2 regions of the Pseudomonas sp. AC211 genome follow, and region 2 is predicted to be linked to the other one. Evidence: riboswitches for the same ligand, from Rfam matches in the RefSeq annotation. Region 2 holds a riboswitch; the other holds the start of a gene.
What was found. Region 2 has a riboswitch for cobalamin ahead of cobO (cob(I)yrinic acid a,c-diamide adenosyltransferase). Riboswitches for the same ligand answer to the same signal wherever they lie in the genome.

Region 1 (7,672 bases), 2.8 Mb from region 2:
GTTCTGCCCCTGGCTGTGGGCGGTCTCGATCAGGCGGATGATTTCATCCAGATGCAGCTCGGCGGTGTTCACCACGGTATCTGCGCGATGGCCCTCCAGCACCGCCTCTGGCACCAGCGAACCGGCGTACAGCAACACCGGGCAGCTGCGTATCAAGCGCTGGCCTTTCACGGTAATTAGCTCGGGGTCGCCGGGGCCGGCGCCAATGAAATACACCGTCATACGCATTCCTCCACGCCGGCGATGGCCACGGTGGCGCTCGCACTGGTGTGTTTACCGATTAAAAGCCCGGCGCGTTTTTTCCCGTCACCGCTTCCACCTGCGTCAGAGCGCTTGCCTCGGCGACGCTGACTGCGCCAGTTGCGCGCAGGGCAATGGCCGACACGCTGCTGACGCGATCACTGGCTGCGTCCAACTGAGCCGGTGGCAGCCACGCGAGCGGCAAGCGCAACGTGGCGGCGAGCGCGCGAAGGCCAGCCTCGTCACGTTTGTGTTCAACGCTGGCGAGGCCGGCGAGGTCAGCGACACCCAACCCGTGCGCGCTCAGCGTGTGTTCCAGCAACTGACGAAGTTCAGCCTCGCTACAACCCGCGCGGCATCCGATTCCAGCGATAAAAGGCGCAACGATAGGCACAGAGAAAAACGCCTGAATACGTAAGAAAAAACCCGCTGAGAGCATGCCCTTCAGCGGGTTCTTGCGCAGCATGAACGAGGGGGTTACACCGCGCTCTTGCCCGCAAACCGGCGATACAGCCAGGCGCTCAGCAAGCCCAGGGCCGACCAGAACAACGCGTTGGTAATCAGCGAGGCCCAGATGAACTGATGCTCCAGCGCCTCGGGTGCCAGGCTCGAATGCACCTCAGGCTGCGGCGCGCCGATGACGTGTGGCACCACCAGCAACACAGCGCCGATCACTTTCACCGCCCAGTGGCGGGCGAATACCAAAAAGGCCAGGCCCACGGCGGTCGCGGTTGCGGTGCCGATCCACCAGTACTGACGCAGCTGCAAATCAGCGGCGGCGGTGCCTGGCAATTCAGGCGGCAGACCGAGCGAGGGCGCCAGCGAAAAGGTAGCGAAACCGGCCAGGCCCCAGAACAAACCGTCACGGGTACGACCCGGCGCGCGCAGGGTGAACAAGCCCGCCAACATCAGCGCGAAACCAACGGCCACCACCAGATTGGCGCCCGTGGTCGACGCCACGCGCTGCCAGCCGTCTTGCGGCGACCACGCTTCGCTGCTGTGTTCATGGGAATGGGCGGCGGCGCCCGGCTCATGGCTGTGCTCGGCAGGTGCGGCCTGCGCCATAGCCGGCTCAGCGCTTTCAAAGGTTTCGCCCTGAAGAATCAGCGGCGCCACCCAGAAGCTTTGCAACAGGGTCAGAAACAGGGCACCCAGTAGCCCGGCAAACCCGGCGGTTTGCGCAATACGCTTAATCATTTCGCGGTCTCTTCAGTCGCACGCACACTTGGTGGCACAGAAATTAGTGGCACGGAAACGCGGCACTGTGGCGGGTGTCGTGAGCAGCGTTGTGTACCGCCTCGACATGGGAGAAACCGGCGAAATACACCAGCAACGCGCCCAACAGGCCGGCGCCGATGGCGACCACGAGACGCTGAGAAAGCGAGGCACTGGCCTCGGCAGAATGAGTAAGGGTGCTACTGGACATGACCGTTCCCTCTGAACTGGAAATGAAAACGTAGCAGAAGGGAACGCACGAGGAGCCGAATGCGAGCGCATTCAGACTTCCGGCTTGCGCCCGCCCACCGCGGGTTTTGCCTACTGGTATGAATTCAGGCCGGTCTCCGGGCTCGCATGGCTGAAGGGTTTCAACACACGCCTACCGTTGCGGGGGCAGCGTCGGACTAACTGCTCCAGAACCGACCAGAGCGCGCACCGACTTCCCGTTTCACCTTGCGCACGACGACGCAAGACACCTGAAACAGCGCGCTAGAACACCATTTTCATCGGCAAAGGTCAACGCTGACGTGCCTCGCCCGTGCAGGCTTCCATGTCCAGAAGCTGGATGATCGGACCTCATCGAATTTGACCCATCCCCCACCACTGCGTAGCCTTGCTCGCTTCGAGGTCTCGGCGCATTTGCGCCAGAGCTAAGAGGAACGCGGTGCGCTGAACAGCCAGGCCGCGGCTGCCCCCGCAACTGTAAACGACCGGCTTTCTTCCAGTGCCACTGCCACGCGCGGGAAGGCGAGGAAAGCGGCCCGCATCAAGGGCCATGTCGTGAGCCAGGAGACCTGCCTCGAACCTATTCACGACAACCGGGCGGGGTGATCCGGTGGCGAATTCTGCGGTGAGCGCTCTGCTCGCTGTAGCCGTCGCAGCCGCCCGCCGATCCGATTTCGCGCGTATCCAACAGGGCTGCATTCGATGAAAAGCTTGGCCAAACTCCCCGTCACCATCGTCACCGGCTTCCTCGGCGCCGGCAAAACCACGCTGCTGCGCCATATGCTCGACAACGCCGAAGGCCGCCGCATTGCGGTGATCGTCAATGAGTTTGGCGAGCTGGGTATCGACGGTGAAATCCTCAAGCAATGCACCATCGGCTGCACCGAAGAAGAAGCCAACGGCCGCGTTTACGAGCTGGCCAACGGCTGCCTGTGCTGCACGGTGCAAGAGGAATTCTTCCCGGTGATGCGCGAGTTGGTAGCGCGGCGCGGTGACTTGGACCAAATTCTTATCGAAACCTCGGGCCTGGCCCTGCCCAAGCCATTGGTGCAGGCCTTCAACTGGCCGGAAATTCGCAACGCCTGCACCGTTGATGCGGTGATCACCGTGGTCGACAGCCCGGCCGTAGCCGCCGGCACCTTCGCCGCATTCCCAGACCAGGTCGACGCGCAGCGCCGCGAAGACCCGAACCTGGACCACGAATCGCCGCTGCACGAGCTGTTCGCCGACCAACTGGCCAGCGCCGACCTGGTGATTCTCAACAAAGCCGACTTGCTCAGCCCTGAAGCCCTGGCCGCCGTGCGTGCCGAAGTGGCCGAGGAACTGCCGCCCGCGGTGAAAGTGATCGAAGCACGCAGCGGCGTGCTGCCTTTGTCGGTGCTGCTGGGCTTGAACTCGGAAACCGAGCTGCACATCGACAGCCGCAAAACCCACCACGATCTTGAAGACCACGAAGAGCATGACCACGACGAGTTCGACTCCTTCTCCGTGGAACTGCCGGAAGTCGAAGAAGCGCAGTTGCTGGCTGCGCTCAACGGCCTGGTGGAGCGTCACGGCGTGCTGCGCGTCAAAGGCTTCGCCGCCATTCCCGGCAAACCGATGCGCCTGCTGATTCAGGGCGTAGGCAAGCGTTTCGACAAACACTTCGACCGCGCGTGGCGCAGCGATGAAACGCGCAGCAGTCATTTGGTGATCATTGGCCAGGAGTTGGATGAAGCGGTGATTGGTAACGAATTGCGCCAGGCATTGGTGTGAACACGCGGCAATTGCCTTTGCTCCCTCTCCCGCTCGCGGGAGAGGGTTGGGGGTGAGGGCAGCGGTTTTGCGTTAGCCCCGGCCCTCTCCCTCGGTCCCTCTCCCGCAAGCGGGAGAGGGAAGCACAGCATCTGAGTCTGTTATGCACTTACTGCGCACCCAACCCGGTGGTTTCGTCCCCGCTGATGGCATTGCCCATCTGGCGCAAACCCCTGCGGATGTGGTGATTCTGTGCACCGGAGACTCGCACCTTTCGCTGCTCGCCGCCGCTGCCCAAACCCTGCCGGACGATTACCCAAGCCTGCGCCTGGCCAGCCCCGCGCAGTTGCAGAATCACGCCTCGGTGGACCTCTACGTCGAGGAAGTGCTGCAACACGCCAAGGTGATTCTGGTATCGGTGCACGGCGGGCTGAGTTATTGGCGCTACGGCATTGAGCGGCTGGTGGAACTGGCGCAACGCGGCGCGCAGTTGATTCTGGTGCCAGGCGATGACAGCCCGGACCCGGAGCTAACCGCCCTCGGCACCGTCGCGCCGGAGCAGGCCGAACGCCTGTGGCAGTACCTGCGCCAGGGCGGCGTCGACAACGCCCGTCAGCTGTTTCATTACCTGGCCGCCACTTGGCTCAACGGCGATTACCCCTGGGCCGAGCCGCAGCCGTTGCCGCGTGTGGGCGTGTATCACCCCAGCGCGGCCAATGCCGGACTGGCAGATTGGCAAGCGACCTGGGCAGCCGGCCAGCCGGTGGTGGGCCTGCTGTTCTATCGCACCCACGTGCAGTCGGCGAACACCGCCTTCATCCACAGCTTCTGCGAGCGCTTGAGCGCGCAAGGGCTGAACCCGCTGCCCATCGCCGTCGCCAGTTTGAAAGAAGCGGCGTGCCTGGCCGTGGTCGAAGACCTGCTCGACGAAAGCAACGCCAGCCTGATCATCAACACCACTGGCTTCGCCCAATCCAACCCCGAGCAACCCAACCTGCGCCCGTTCCGCCGCAATGTGCCGGTGCTGCAGGCGATTTGCGCGCTGGATAATCAGCCGCTGTGGGAGGCCAACCCGCAGGGCCTGGGCTCGCGCGATTTGGCCATGCACATCGCCTTGCCGGAACTCGATGGCCGGCTGATTACCCGCCCCATCAGCTTCAAGGGCCTGGCGTGGCGCAGCGAGCGCAGCCAGAGCGATGTGGTGTGCTACGAAGCCGATCTGGAGCGCATGGACTTTGTCGCCGAGCTGGCGCGCCGCTGGGTCGACCTGGGGCGGGTGGCCAATGCCGACAAACGCATCGCCCTGGTGCTCGCCAATTACCCCACCCGCGATGGCCGCATCGGCAACGGCGTGGGCCTCGACACGCCCGCTGCGGCGCTGAATATTCTTCGCGCCCTGCAAGCCGAGGGCTACCCGGTCGAACGTTTGCCGGAAACCGGCACCGCGCTGATTCATGAGTTGCTCGGTGGCGTGACCAACGACCTCGACGGCCTGGACCTGCGCCCCTGTGCGCAAAGCCTGGCGCTCGCTGACTATCACCGCCTGTTCGCCCGCCTGCCACTGGCTAACCAGCAAGCGGTGCGTGAACGCTGGGGCGAGCCCGAACAAGACCCCATGTTCCGAGGCGGTCGCATGATGATCGCCGGGCTGCGCTACGGCCTGACGTTTGTCGGTATTCAGCCGGCGCGCGGCTACCAGCTCGACGCCAGCGCCGTGTACCACGACCCCGATCTGGTGCCGCCCCACGGTTACCTGGCGTTTTACTTCTGGTTGCGCGACACCTTCGCCATGAACGCCGTGGTGCATGTTGGCAAGCACGGCAATTTGGAATGGCTGCCGGGCAAAAGCGTGGGCTTGTCGCAGCATTGCTGGCCGGACGCAATTCTTGGCCCAACGCCGAACGTGTACCCGTTTATCGTCAACGACCCCGGCGAAGGCGCGCAGGCCAAGCGTCGCACCCAGGCGGTGATCATCGACCACCTGATGCCGCCGCTCACCCGCGCCGAAAGCTACGGCCCGCTGCGCGACATTGAGCGCCTGGCCGACGAGTACTACGACGCTTCGCTGCTCGACGAGCGGCGCGCGACCGAGCTGCGCGGCGAAATTCTCGCCCTGGTGCGCGCGACCCAGCTCGACCGCGAGTTGCAGCTACAGATCAACGACGACCCCAATTCCTGGCTGCCCCAGTTGGACGCCTATCTGTGCGATTTAAAGGAATCGCAGATTCGCGACGGCCTGCATGTGTTCGGCGAATCGCCGGCTGGGCGCTTGCGCCTGGACACGTTGCTGGCCTTGCTGCGCATTCCCCGTGGCGACGGCAAAGGCCGCAACGCCAGCCTGTTGCAGGCGCTGGCGAAGGATTTCGAGCTGGGTTTCAACCCGCTGAATTGCGAAATGGCCGCGCCGTGGAGCGGGCCGCGTCCGGCTGCGCTGCACGCGGTTAGCAACGATACCTGGCGCACGGAAGGCGACACCCGTGAACGGCTCGAGCTGTTCGCCGTGCAATTGATTGCCGCCAGCTTGAATGGCGACCAGTCGGAATGCGGCGAACACACCCGCGCCGTGTTGGCGGCGTTGCGCGAGCACGTGGCACCGACGCTGGACGCCTGCGGGCCGGCGGAAATGCACGGCTTGCTCGCGGCGCTGCGCGGCGCCTTCGTGCCCGCCGGGCCGAGCGGTGCGCCTAGTCGCGGGCGCCTCGACGTGCTGCCCACCGGGCGCAATTTCTATTCGGTAGACGTACGCAACCTGCCAACCCCGACCGCCTGGCGCATCGGCTTCCAGTCCGCAAACTTGTTGCTCGAACGCCACCTGCAAGACCACGGTGACCACCTGCGCCAACTGGGCCTGTCGGTATGGGGCACGGCCACCATGCGCACCGGCGGTGACGACATGGCGCAGGCCATGGCGCTGATGGGTGTGCGCCCGGTGTGGCAGTCGAGCAGCCAGCGTGTGGAAGACTTTGAAATCCTGCCGTTGTCGTTACTCGACAGGCCGCGCGTGGACGTGACCTTGCGGGTGTCCGGCTTCTTTCGCGACGCGTTCAGCAACCTGATTCGCCTGTTCGACGCCGCCGTGCAAGCGGTCGCCGAGCTGGACGAACCGGACGACATGAACCCCCTCGCCGCCCGCGTTCGTGAAGAGCGCCAGCGTCTGCAAGAGCAGGGTGTGCCGCCCGAGCAGGCGCGCCGCGAAGCGGGCTGGCGGGTGTTTGGCAGCAAGCCGGGGGCGTACGGCGCCGGCATTCAGAACGCTATCGAAGAGCGTCTATGGCAAACCCGCGCCGACCTGGCCGAGGTCTACCTGAACTGGGGCAGCTATGCCTATGGCGCGGGGGATGCGGGCACGCCGGCGCGGGAACAATTTATCCAGCGCCTGGAGCGCGTGCAGGCGGTGCTGCACAACCAGGACAACCGCGAGCACGACATCCTCGACTCCAACGACTACTACCAATTCCAGGGCGGCATGTTGGCGGCGGTGGAAACCTTGCGCGGCAGTTCGGTCGCCAGCTACCACGGCGATCACAGCCAGGCCGACAACCCGCGAATTCGCACGCTTAAAGAAGAACTCAACCGTGTGGTGCGCGCTCGGGCGGCCAACCCGAAATGGATCGCCGGCATGAAACGCCACGGCTACAAAGGCGCCTTCGAACTGGCCGCCACCGTGGACTACCTGTGCGCCTTCGACGCCACCAGCGAGCTGATCGACGATCACCAATACCAACTGCTCACCGACGCCTATCTGCTCGACCCCGACACCCGAGACTTTATTCAGCAGCACAACCCCGGAGCGCTGCGCGAAATCACCGAACGCTTGCTCGAAGCCCAGCAACGTGGACTCTGGCAGGAGCCCGGCGAGTACCGGGCAGCGTTGGAAAATTTATTAATCGACAGTGAAGAAGCGTAACGAATGGCGGCGGGTTAGTTCGCTGGTATTTCATATCCGAAACGCTTGCTCAATGTATAGATCTCATACGCTTAAACTTTAAACTTCCTACATACATGCCAACGTTGTGCCGCTGATATAACGCGCTCACTTAACCGCAGACCTGTTTGCCTTATACGAAGTATCTTCAATTAAACGGCGTAAGCCCTTTTCCTGCCGGGAACAATCCTACGTATTACGGACGACAATCTTAATAAACAACAGCACTTTGCATCGTCTAGGTAGAAAAGCGCCCGCAGCAATATTGTGGAAATATCCAAACAATATCCGAGCAAACTTAACCGACCGCTTGGAACTTTTAATCATGTC
Region 2 (7,672 bases):
GCGAGAACAAACCCGCCGAGCCTTTGATGGTGTGCATGGCGCGAAACAAGCCGCTCAACGCCTCTTCGTCGGTGGGCGATTGGTCCAGTTGCAGCAAGTATTCTTCGGCCTGCTTGGTCAGCTCGCTGGCTTCTTCGATAAAGCCCAGCAGCAGTTGTGTCCACTGTTCGCCGTTCAGCATGGGGTGGCCCTCAGGCCTGGGCTGCCGACAACGGCAGCAAATGGGAGAGGCGCAACAGGGCAAGCAGCTCGTGTACGGCGGCGGCCGGGTTGCAGGTTTCCAGCACGATGCCCAGCTGTTGCAGCGACTTGTGCAAGGCCAGCAGCAGTTGCACGCCGGCGGTGTCGAGCTCTTCCACCTCGCTCAGGTCCAGGCGCCAGGCGGGCAGGTGCGTGTCGCTGGCGAGCACGGCGGCCAATTCAGTGTGCGCCTGGCTGACTTCATAAATGGTCAGGCTGCCGGCGATGGCCAACTGGCCCGGGGCAGGGTGGCTGAGCTGGAACATGTCAGCTGGCCAACTTGTCGACGGCCGACAACAACTGCGCCGGCTGAAACGGTTTGACGATCCAGGCGCGCGCACCGGCGGCTTGGCCTTCGGCCTTTTTGTTTTGCTCGCTTTCGGTGGTCAGCATGACGATGGGTGTGAACTTGTATTCCGGCCGCGCTTTAAGCGCCTTGACCAGTCCGATGCCGTCGAGGTTAGGCATGTTCACGTCGCTGATGATCAGGTTGACCTTCTGCCCGGTCAGCTTGGCCAGCGCATCGCGGCCGTCGACGGCCTCGATCACTTGGTGGCCGGCCCCGGTGAGGGTCATTTTCACCAGTTGGCGCATGGACGATGAGTCATCGACGATCAGAATGGTTTTGGCCATGGGGCAGGGCTCCGTCAGGGCAAGGAAAAGCGTTAGAAAAGGTGATGTCGTCTTGCGCAGCGCGGCTTTTGCCGGCTGCACGGCGGCCGCCGCGTTCTTCATCGGTGGTGAATTGGCTGCGCAGTTCGCGCAGCCAGCGCTGCGGGTCGCTGATGATCGGGTCTTGGCTTTGCAGGGCGCTTTGCAGGCGCTGGATGTCGCTTTGCAGGTGGTCAAGCATCTGGTCGGAGCGGTCCTGGAACTGCAGGCTGACGACGATTTCCTGAATGTCGCCCTGGGTGACGCGGGTGTCTTGTTGCAGTTCGAGCGAGCTGTGGGTCAGCTCGTCGAGGTTGGCCGACAGGCCTTGCATGATTTCGCCCGCTACCTGATCGAGGTAACGCAGGTTGCTTTCCTCGCTGGCCGACAGCTGATCCGCAGCGCCGACGGTGGACTGGATGGCTTTGTTGATCTCGCCGACTTTTTCCACCATGCGCTGCCCGGTTTCGGCCGACAGGCTGGACAGCTTGCGCACCTCATCGGCGACCACCGAGAAGCCCCGGCCGTATTCGCCGGCACGCGCTGCTTCGATGGCGGCGTTGAGGGCGAGCAGGTTGGTTTGGCTGGCGATGTCTTGCACATGCTTGGACATGCTCTGCAATTCGCTGGCATCGCTGTTCAGGTGGCCGACGGTGGCGAGCAATTGCTTGCGGTTGTCGCTGGCGGCGTGAAAGGCGCTGGTCACTTCGTCGAGGCGCGCGTTGGCGGTGCGCAGGCTGTCGCCGATGCCGTTGTTGCCGAGCACGCTTTCGGAACGGTTGAGGGTTTGTTGCAGGCGGTCGACCAGGCTGGCGAAGCGGTCGAAGAGGGCGCTGACGTTGCTGCCCAGCAATTGGCGCACCTGGCCAAGGTTGTCGTTCCAGGTGGGCAACAGCGCGGTGAGCAGCGGTTGGTTGTCCAGGGTCGGCGCGGTTTCTTCAACGTAAACCGGCTCGGCTGCTGCCGCCTTGCGCGGTCTAACAAACACGCCGGCCAAGGCGGTAACGGCCAGACCGGAGCCGGCCAACCACGGCATGGACACGCCCAGGCCAACCAGGCTGATGACAACTCCAAGGTAAAGCGCGCAATAGGCCAACACGGCAAATTCCCGACCAGGTTCAAGGTGGGCGAACTATAGGCAGCCGCGCACAAGCGAAAAATCGGGGCACCCCCTACAGGCTTTGTAGGGGTTTCCCCCTATACAGAAGTGCGCCGAGTTGGCGCCCCCCGCCGAATTGACGCTCAACCTGCAACCCTCTAACCTGCCACCCTCGCTTCAGGTGCCGCCATTTGGCGGTGAAACAGGGAAGTCGGTCCCGCTTGTTTTGCACGTGTTGCGCGTACAAAAGAAACGGCACAAGCCGACGCTGCCCCCGCAACGGTAATTGAGCTGAACACCGCACTAGCCACTGTGTAGAACACGGGAAGGCGCGCTGTTCTGTTGGCCATCACTGGCCGCGCTCATTAGCCCGGAGACCGGCCTGTCGCAGTACCACGGCATTGCGGAGGGCTTTGTCTGGCGTCGGGTGATTGCCTGCAATCCCTGCGTCTGCCGTTCTCCGCTAGCCTCAACCACGCCAATGAAAAGCCACTGCCGCGCGCTGGGTTTCATGGCCTGGACAATTGATGTTGAAGAGCTGAGACCGCAATGAGCGAATCCGCAGAACGCGACGCCCGCCACAAAGCGCGCATGGCCCGCAAAAAAGCCCTTATCGACGAGAAAATCGCCCAGGCCCAGAACGAATACGGCCTGCTGCTGGTGCACACCGGCAATGGCAAAGGCAAAAGCAGCTCAGCCTTTGGCATGGTGGCGCGGGCCTTGGGCCATGGCATGAAAGTGGGCGTGGTGCAGTTCATCAAAGGCGCGGCCAGCACGGGCGAAGAACGCTTCTTCCGCCGCTTCCCCGAAGAAGTCAGCTACCACGTGATGGGCGAGGGCTACACCTGGGACACCCAGGACCGCCAGCGCGATATCGACAAAGCAGTCGCCGCCTGGGCCGTTGCCAAAGACATGCTCAACGACCCGGCCATCGGCCTGGTGGTGCTGGATGAGCTGAACATCGCCCTCAAACACAACTACCTCGACCTCGACACCGTGCTTGCCGATATCGGCGGCCGTCCGGAATTTCAGCACGTGGTCGCCACCGGCCGTGGCGCACCGCCTGCGCTGATTGAAGCCGCCGACACCGTGACCGAAATGGCCATGGTCAAGCACGCGTTCAAATCCGGCGTGAAAGCCCAGGCCGGGGTGGAGTTCTAATGCAAAGCCACGCATGCCCGGCGCTGTTGATCGCCGCACCGGCGTCCGGCCAGGGCAAAACCACCGTCACCGCCGCCCTGGCGCGCTTGCACACACGCCAAGGCAAACGGGTTCGGGTATTCAAATGCGGGCCGGACTTTCTCGACCCCATGATTCTCGCCCGCGCCAGCGGTGCGCCGGTGTACCAGCTGGATTTGTGGATGGTCGGCGAAGCGGAAAGCCGTCGCCTGCTCTGGGAAGCCGCCGCCGAGGCCGACCTGATTCTGATTGAAGGCGTCATGGGCCTGTTCGACGGCACGCCATCGGCCGCCGATTTGGCCCGTCACTTCGGCGTGCCGGTGTTGGCGCTGATCGACGGTTCAGGCATGGCGCAAACCTTCGGCGCCATGGCTCACGGCATGGCCACGTACCAGGCCGACCTGCCGTTCTCCGGCGTGCTCGCCAACCGCACCGGCAGCGCCCGGCATGGCGAAATTCTGCGCGACTGCCTGCCGCCTGCCATCAAATGGTACGGCGCCTTGCCGCGCAGCGCCGCGATTGAACTGCCGAGCCGGCACCTGGGCCTGGTGCAAGCCGAAGAGCTGGAAGACCTGGACGCCCGTCTGGACGCCGCCGCCGACGCCCTGGCCGCCAGCGCCGACACCACGTTGCCGGCGCCCGTGCACTTCGCGCCGCCACCAATGGTTCGGCAGATATTGCCGTCGCTCAAGGGCGTGCGCATTGGCGTGGCGCGCGACACCTCGTTCGCCTTTCTCTATCAGGCCAACCTCGACCTGCTGCGCGAGCTGGGCGCCGAGCTGATCGAATTCTCGCCGTTGCGCGACAGCGCGTTGCCCGAGGTCGACAGCCTGTATTTGCCCGGCGGTTATCCGGAATTGCACCTGCAACCGCTGCAAGCCAACCAGGCCATGCGCGCCGCCATTCACGCCCATCACGCGGCGGGCAAACCGCTGCACGCCGAATGCGGCGGCATGTTGTACCTGCTCGACGCGCTAACTGACAAAGACGGCGCCAGCGGCGAACTGTTGGGCCTGCTGCCGGGCAATGCGCTCATGCATAAAAAGCTCAAAGCCCTGGCGTTGCAGGAAATCGACTTGCCCGAAGGCCGCGTGCGGGGCCACACCTATCACTACTCCGAACTGCACTGCGCCCTGGAGCCGCTGGCCCGTGGCGTGTGCCCGACCTACAAACGCACCAGCGAGGCGGTGTACCGCATCGGCCGGCTGACGGCTTCGTACATTCACCTGTATATGCCGTCCAACCCGGCGGCCGCCGCAGCACTGTTTCTGCCTGGCGCAGCGCCCGCTCTTAGCCACGTTCAGCAGAGCGACGAGCAACTGGCATGAGCGACCACGCCTACAGCGCGGCCGAGCGCGCGGCCATTTACCGCGCCATTGGCGAACGCCGTGACATGCGCCATTTCAGCGGCGGCGAAGTGGCGCCCGAGGTGCTGGCGCGCTTGCTCGAAGCGGCTCACCACGCGCCGAGCGTCGGCCTGATGCAGCCGTGGCGGTTTATCCGCATTACGCAAACACCGTTGCGCCATGCCATTCACGCGCTAGTGGAAGAAGAACGGGTGCGTACTGCCGAGGCGCTGGAACAGCGCGCCGATGAATTTATGCGGCTGAAGGTCGAGGGCATTCGCGACTGCGCCGAGCTGCTTGTGGTCGCCCTGGGTGATGGCCGCGAAGCCCATGTGTTTGGCCGTCGCACATTGCCAGAAATGGACCTGGCCTCGGTGTCCTGCGCGATCCAGAATTTCTGGCTGGCCGCTCGCGCCGAAGGGCTGGGCGTGGGTTGGGTGTCGATGTTCGAGCCGCACGCGTTAGCCGAATTGCTGCACCTGCCCGCTGGCGCCAAGCCGGTTGCAGTGTTGTGCGTGGGCCCGGTGCCCGAATTCTACGAAGCGCCGATGCTGCAACAGGAAGGCCGGGCGACGCCGCGACCGCTCAGCGAACTGCTATTCACCGACACCTGGCCGGAGGCGCAATGAGCATCGCCTTGCTCAGCGTCGCCGGGGTGGCGCTGGACGCGTGTTTCGGCGAACCCAAACGCTGGCATCCGCTGGTGGGCTTTGGGCGCCTGGCCAATGCCCTCGAACAGCGCTTCAACCGCGCCTTCAGCGACAACGCCGAAGAGGTCGGACGCGGCTGGCGCAGCCATGGCGTCACCGCCTGGGTGCTCGCCGTGCTGCCGCTGACCGTCGCCGCCTGGCTGCTGAGCCTGCTGCCCTACATCGGCTGGCTGGTGGACATAGCCGCGCTGTACCTGGCGCTGGGCATGCAAAGTTTGACCGAACATGCGCAACCGATTGTGCAGGCGCTGCGCGACGGTGATTTGGCCAAAGCCCGCGAGCGGGTGGGCTATATCGTCAGCCGCGACACCTCGGCTCTCGATGAGCACGGCGTGGCCCTGGCCGCCACCGAATCGGTACTGGAAAACGGCAGTGACGCGGTGTTCGCCGCCTTGTTCTGGTTTGTGCTGCTGGGCGCGCCCGGCGCGGTGCTGTACCGCCTGAGCAACACGCTGGACGCCATGTGGGGCTACCGCAACCCGCGTTTCGAACGCTTTGGCTGGGCAGCGGCGCGCATCGACGATGTGCTCAACCTGATCCCGGCGCGGCTGGTGGCGCTCACCTACGCGCTGCTCGGCAACACCCGTCTGGCCTTGCGCTGCTGGTGCCGGCAGGGCTTCACCTGGTACAGCCCAAACGCCGGCCCGGTAATGGCGGCGGGCGCTGGTGCGCTGGGCGTAGCGCTGGGGGCGACCGGCCATGTACCACGGCGCCCTGCGTGAACGCCCACCCTTGGGCGAAGGCCCGCCGCCGGACGCCGACACCATTGAGCGCGCCGTGCGGTTGGTGCGTCGTGGCGTGCTGCTGTGGCTGCTGGTGTTGCTGCTCGGAGGGCGCCTGTTTGCCTAAGCCAATCAGCGCCGGCCTGCTCCATGGCGGCCGACTGCAACAGGCCGCGCGTGACTACGACATTGCCGTCGAAGACTGGCTGGACCTGTCCACCGGCATCGCGCCGTGGCCGTTTCCCCTGGCCGAGATTCCCGTCAGCGCCTGCGGCGCGGCTGCCCGAAGATGACGACGGCTTAACCGCCGCTGCCTGCGCTTATTACGGCGTTGAGCAGTTGCTGCCGGTGGCCGGTTCACAAGCAGCCATTCAGCTATTGCCGCGTTTGCGTGGGCGCAGCCGTGTGGGCGTGCTGTCGCCGTGCTACGCCGAACATGCCCACGCCTGGCGCGAACCCGGGCACGACGTTCGCGAACTGACCGAGGCCGACGTCGCCGCGCAGCTCCATGAGCTGGACGTGCTCGTGGTGGTCAACCCCAACAACCCCACCGGCCGCCTGTGCCCGCGCGACCAGCTTTTGACCTGGCACGCGAACCTGGCGGAGCGGGGCGGGTGGTTGCTGGTGGACGAAGCCTTTATCGACATCACGCCGCAGCACAGCCTGGCGGCCGACTGTCCGCGTGACGGTCTGATCGTGCTGCGCTCATTCGGCAAATTCTTCGGCCTGGCCGGCGCTCGACTGGGCTGCGTGCTGGCGGCGCCAGCGCTGCTGCAAGCCCTGGCCGATCGCCTCGGCCCCTGGACCGTTAACGGGCCAAACCCGCGCCGTGGCCCGCCAGTGTTTCGCCGACCTCGCCAGTCAGAAGCAGCAACGTGAACGTGCGCTGTACGCCAGCGAGCGGCTTTCCGAGCTGATGACGGTTAACGGCCTGCAACCCAGCGGCGGCACTGGGCTTTTTCAATGGTGGCAAGGCGAACAAGCCGCTGCCGTTCACGATTTTTTCGCCCGGCGCGGCGTGCTGCTGCGGTTGTTTCCGGCTCATAGCAGCCTGCGCATCGGCCTGCCGGCTGAAGAGGCTGACTGGCTAACACTGACCGAGGTTTTCCACGCGTGGCGCACCAATGACTAACGCAACCGGCACCACCTTGATGGTGCAAGGCACCACATCGGACGCCGGCAAAAGCACGCTGGTGGCGGCCCTGTGCCGTTGGCTGCATCGCCAAGGCGTGAACGTGGTGCTTTTCAAACCCAGAACATGGCGCTCAACAGCGCCGTGACCGTCGACGGCGGCGAAATTGGCCGCGCCCAGGCGGTGCAAGCGCAAGCCTGTGGTTTGCCGGCACACACCGACATGAACCCGGTGCTGCTCAAACCAAACAGCGACACCGGCGCGCAAGTCATCATTCACGGCCGCGCCGTCACCAGCATGGAAGCGGCCCAGTACCACGACTACAAAAAGGTCGCCATGCAGGCCGTGTTGCAGTCGCACCAACGCTTGAGCAGCGCCTATACGGTGGTGATGGTCGAGGGCGCGGGCTCGCCGGCGGAAATCAATTTGCGTGCCGGTGACATTGCCAACATGGGCTTCGCCGAAGCGGTGGATTGCCCGGTGATTCTGATTGCCGACATCGACCGCGGCGGCGTGTTTGCCCATCTGGTCGGCACCCTGGAATTGCTCTCCGAAAGCGAGCAGGCGCGGGTGAAAGGCTTCGTCATCAACCG

Region 1: linked by a shared signal. The riboswitch ahead of cobW (cobalamin biosynthesis protein CobW) and the one ahead of cobO (cob(I)yrinic acid a,c-diamide adenosyltransferase) in region 2 are both predicted to bind cobalamin.

What each region holds. Positions count from the first base shown of each region.
Region 1 covers NZ_OZ409830.1:5,115,162-5,122,833, reverse strand. Annotated here, with positions in the region: gene cobM (precorrin-4 C(11)-methyltransferase) at 1-222, opposite strand, end outside; gene ACZZZP_RS23830 (cobalamin biosynthesis protein) at 281-634, opposite strand; gene ACZZZP_RS23825 (CbtA family protein) at 718-1,437, opposite strand; gene ACZZZP_RS23820 (CbtB domain-containing protein) at 1,481-1,666, opposite strand; cobalamin riboswitch at 1,777-1,953, opposite strand; cobalamin riboswitch at 2,067-2,274, shown strand; gene cobW (cobalamin biosynthesis protein CobW) at 2,386-3,438, shown strand; gene cobN (cobaltochelatase subunit CobN) at 3,581-7,324, shown strand; gene ACZZZP_RS23805 (YadA-like family protein) at 7,668-7,672, shown strand, end outside.
Region 2 covers NZ_OZ409830.1:2,364,982-2,372,653, reverse strand. Annotated here, with positions in the region: gene ACZZZP_RS11245 (chemotaxis protein CheA) at 1-181, opposite strand, end outside; gene ACZZZP_RS11240 (STAS domain-containing protein) at 192-506, opposite strand; gene ACZZZP_RS11235 (response regulator) at 508-873, opposite strand; gene ACZZZP_RS11230 (methyl-accepting chemotaxis protein) at 845-1,927, opposite strand; cobalamin riboswitch at 2,153-2,390, shown strand; gene cobO (cob(I)yrinic acid a,c-diamide adenosyltransferase) at 2,540-3,151, shown strand; gene ACZZZP_RS11220 (cobyrinate a,c-diamide synthase) at 3,151-4,497, shown strand; gene bluB (5,6-dimethylbenzimidazole synthase) at 4,494-5,144, shown strand; partial or broken gene cbiB (adenosylcobinamide-phosphate synthase CbiB) at 5,141-6,074, shown strand; partial or broken gene cobD (threonine-phosphate decarboxylase CobD) at 6,109-7,079, shown strand; partial or broken gene ACZZZP_RS11200 (cobyric acid synthase) at 7,072-7,672, shown strand, end outside.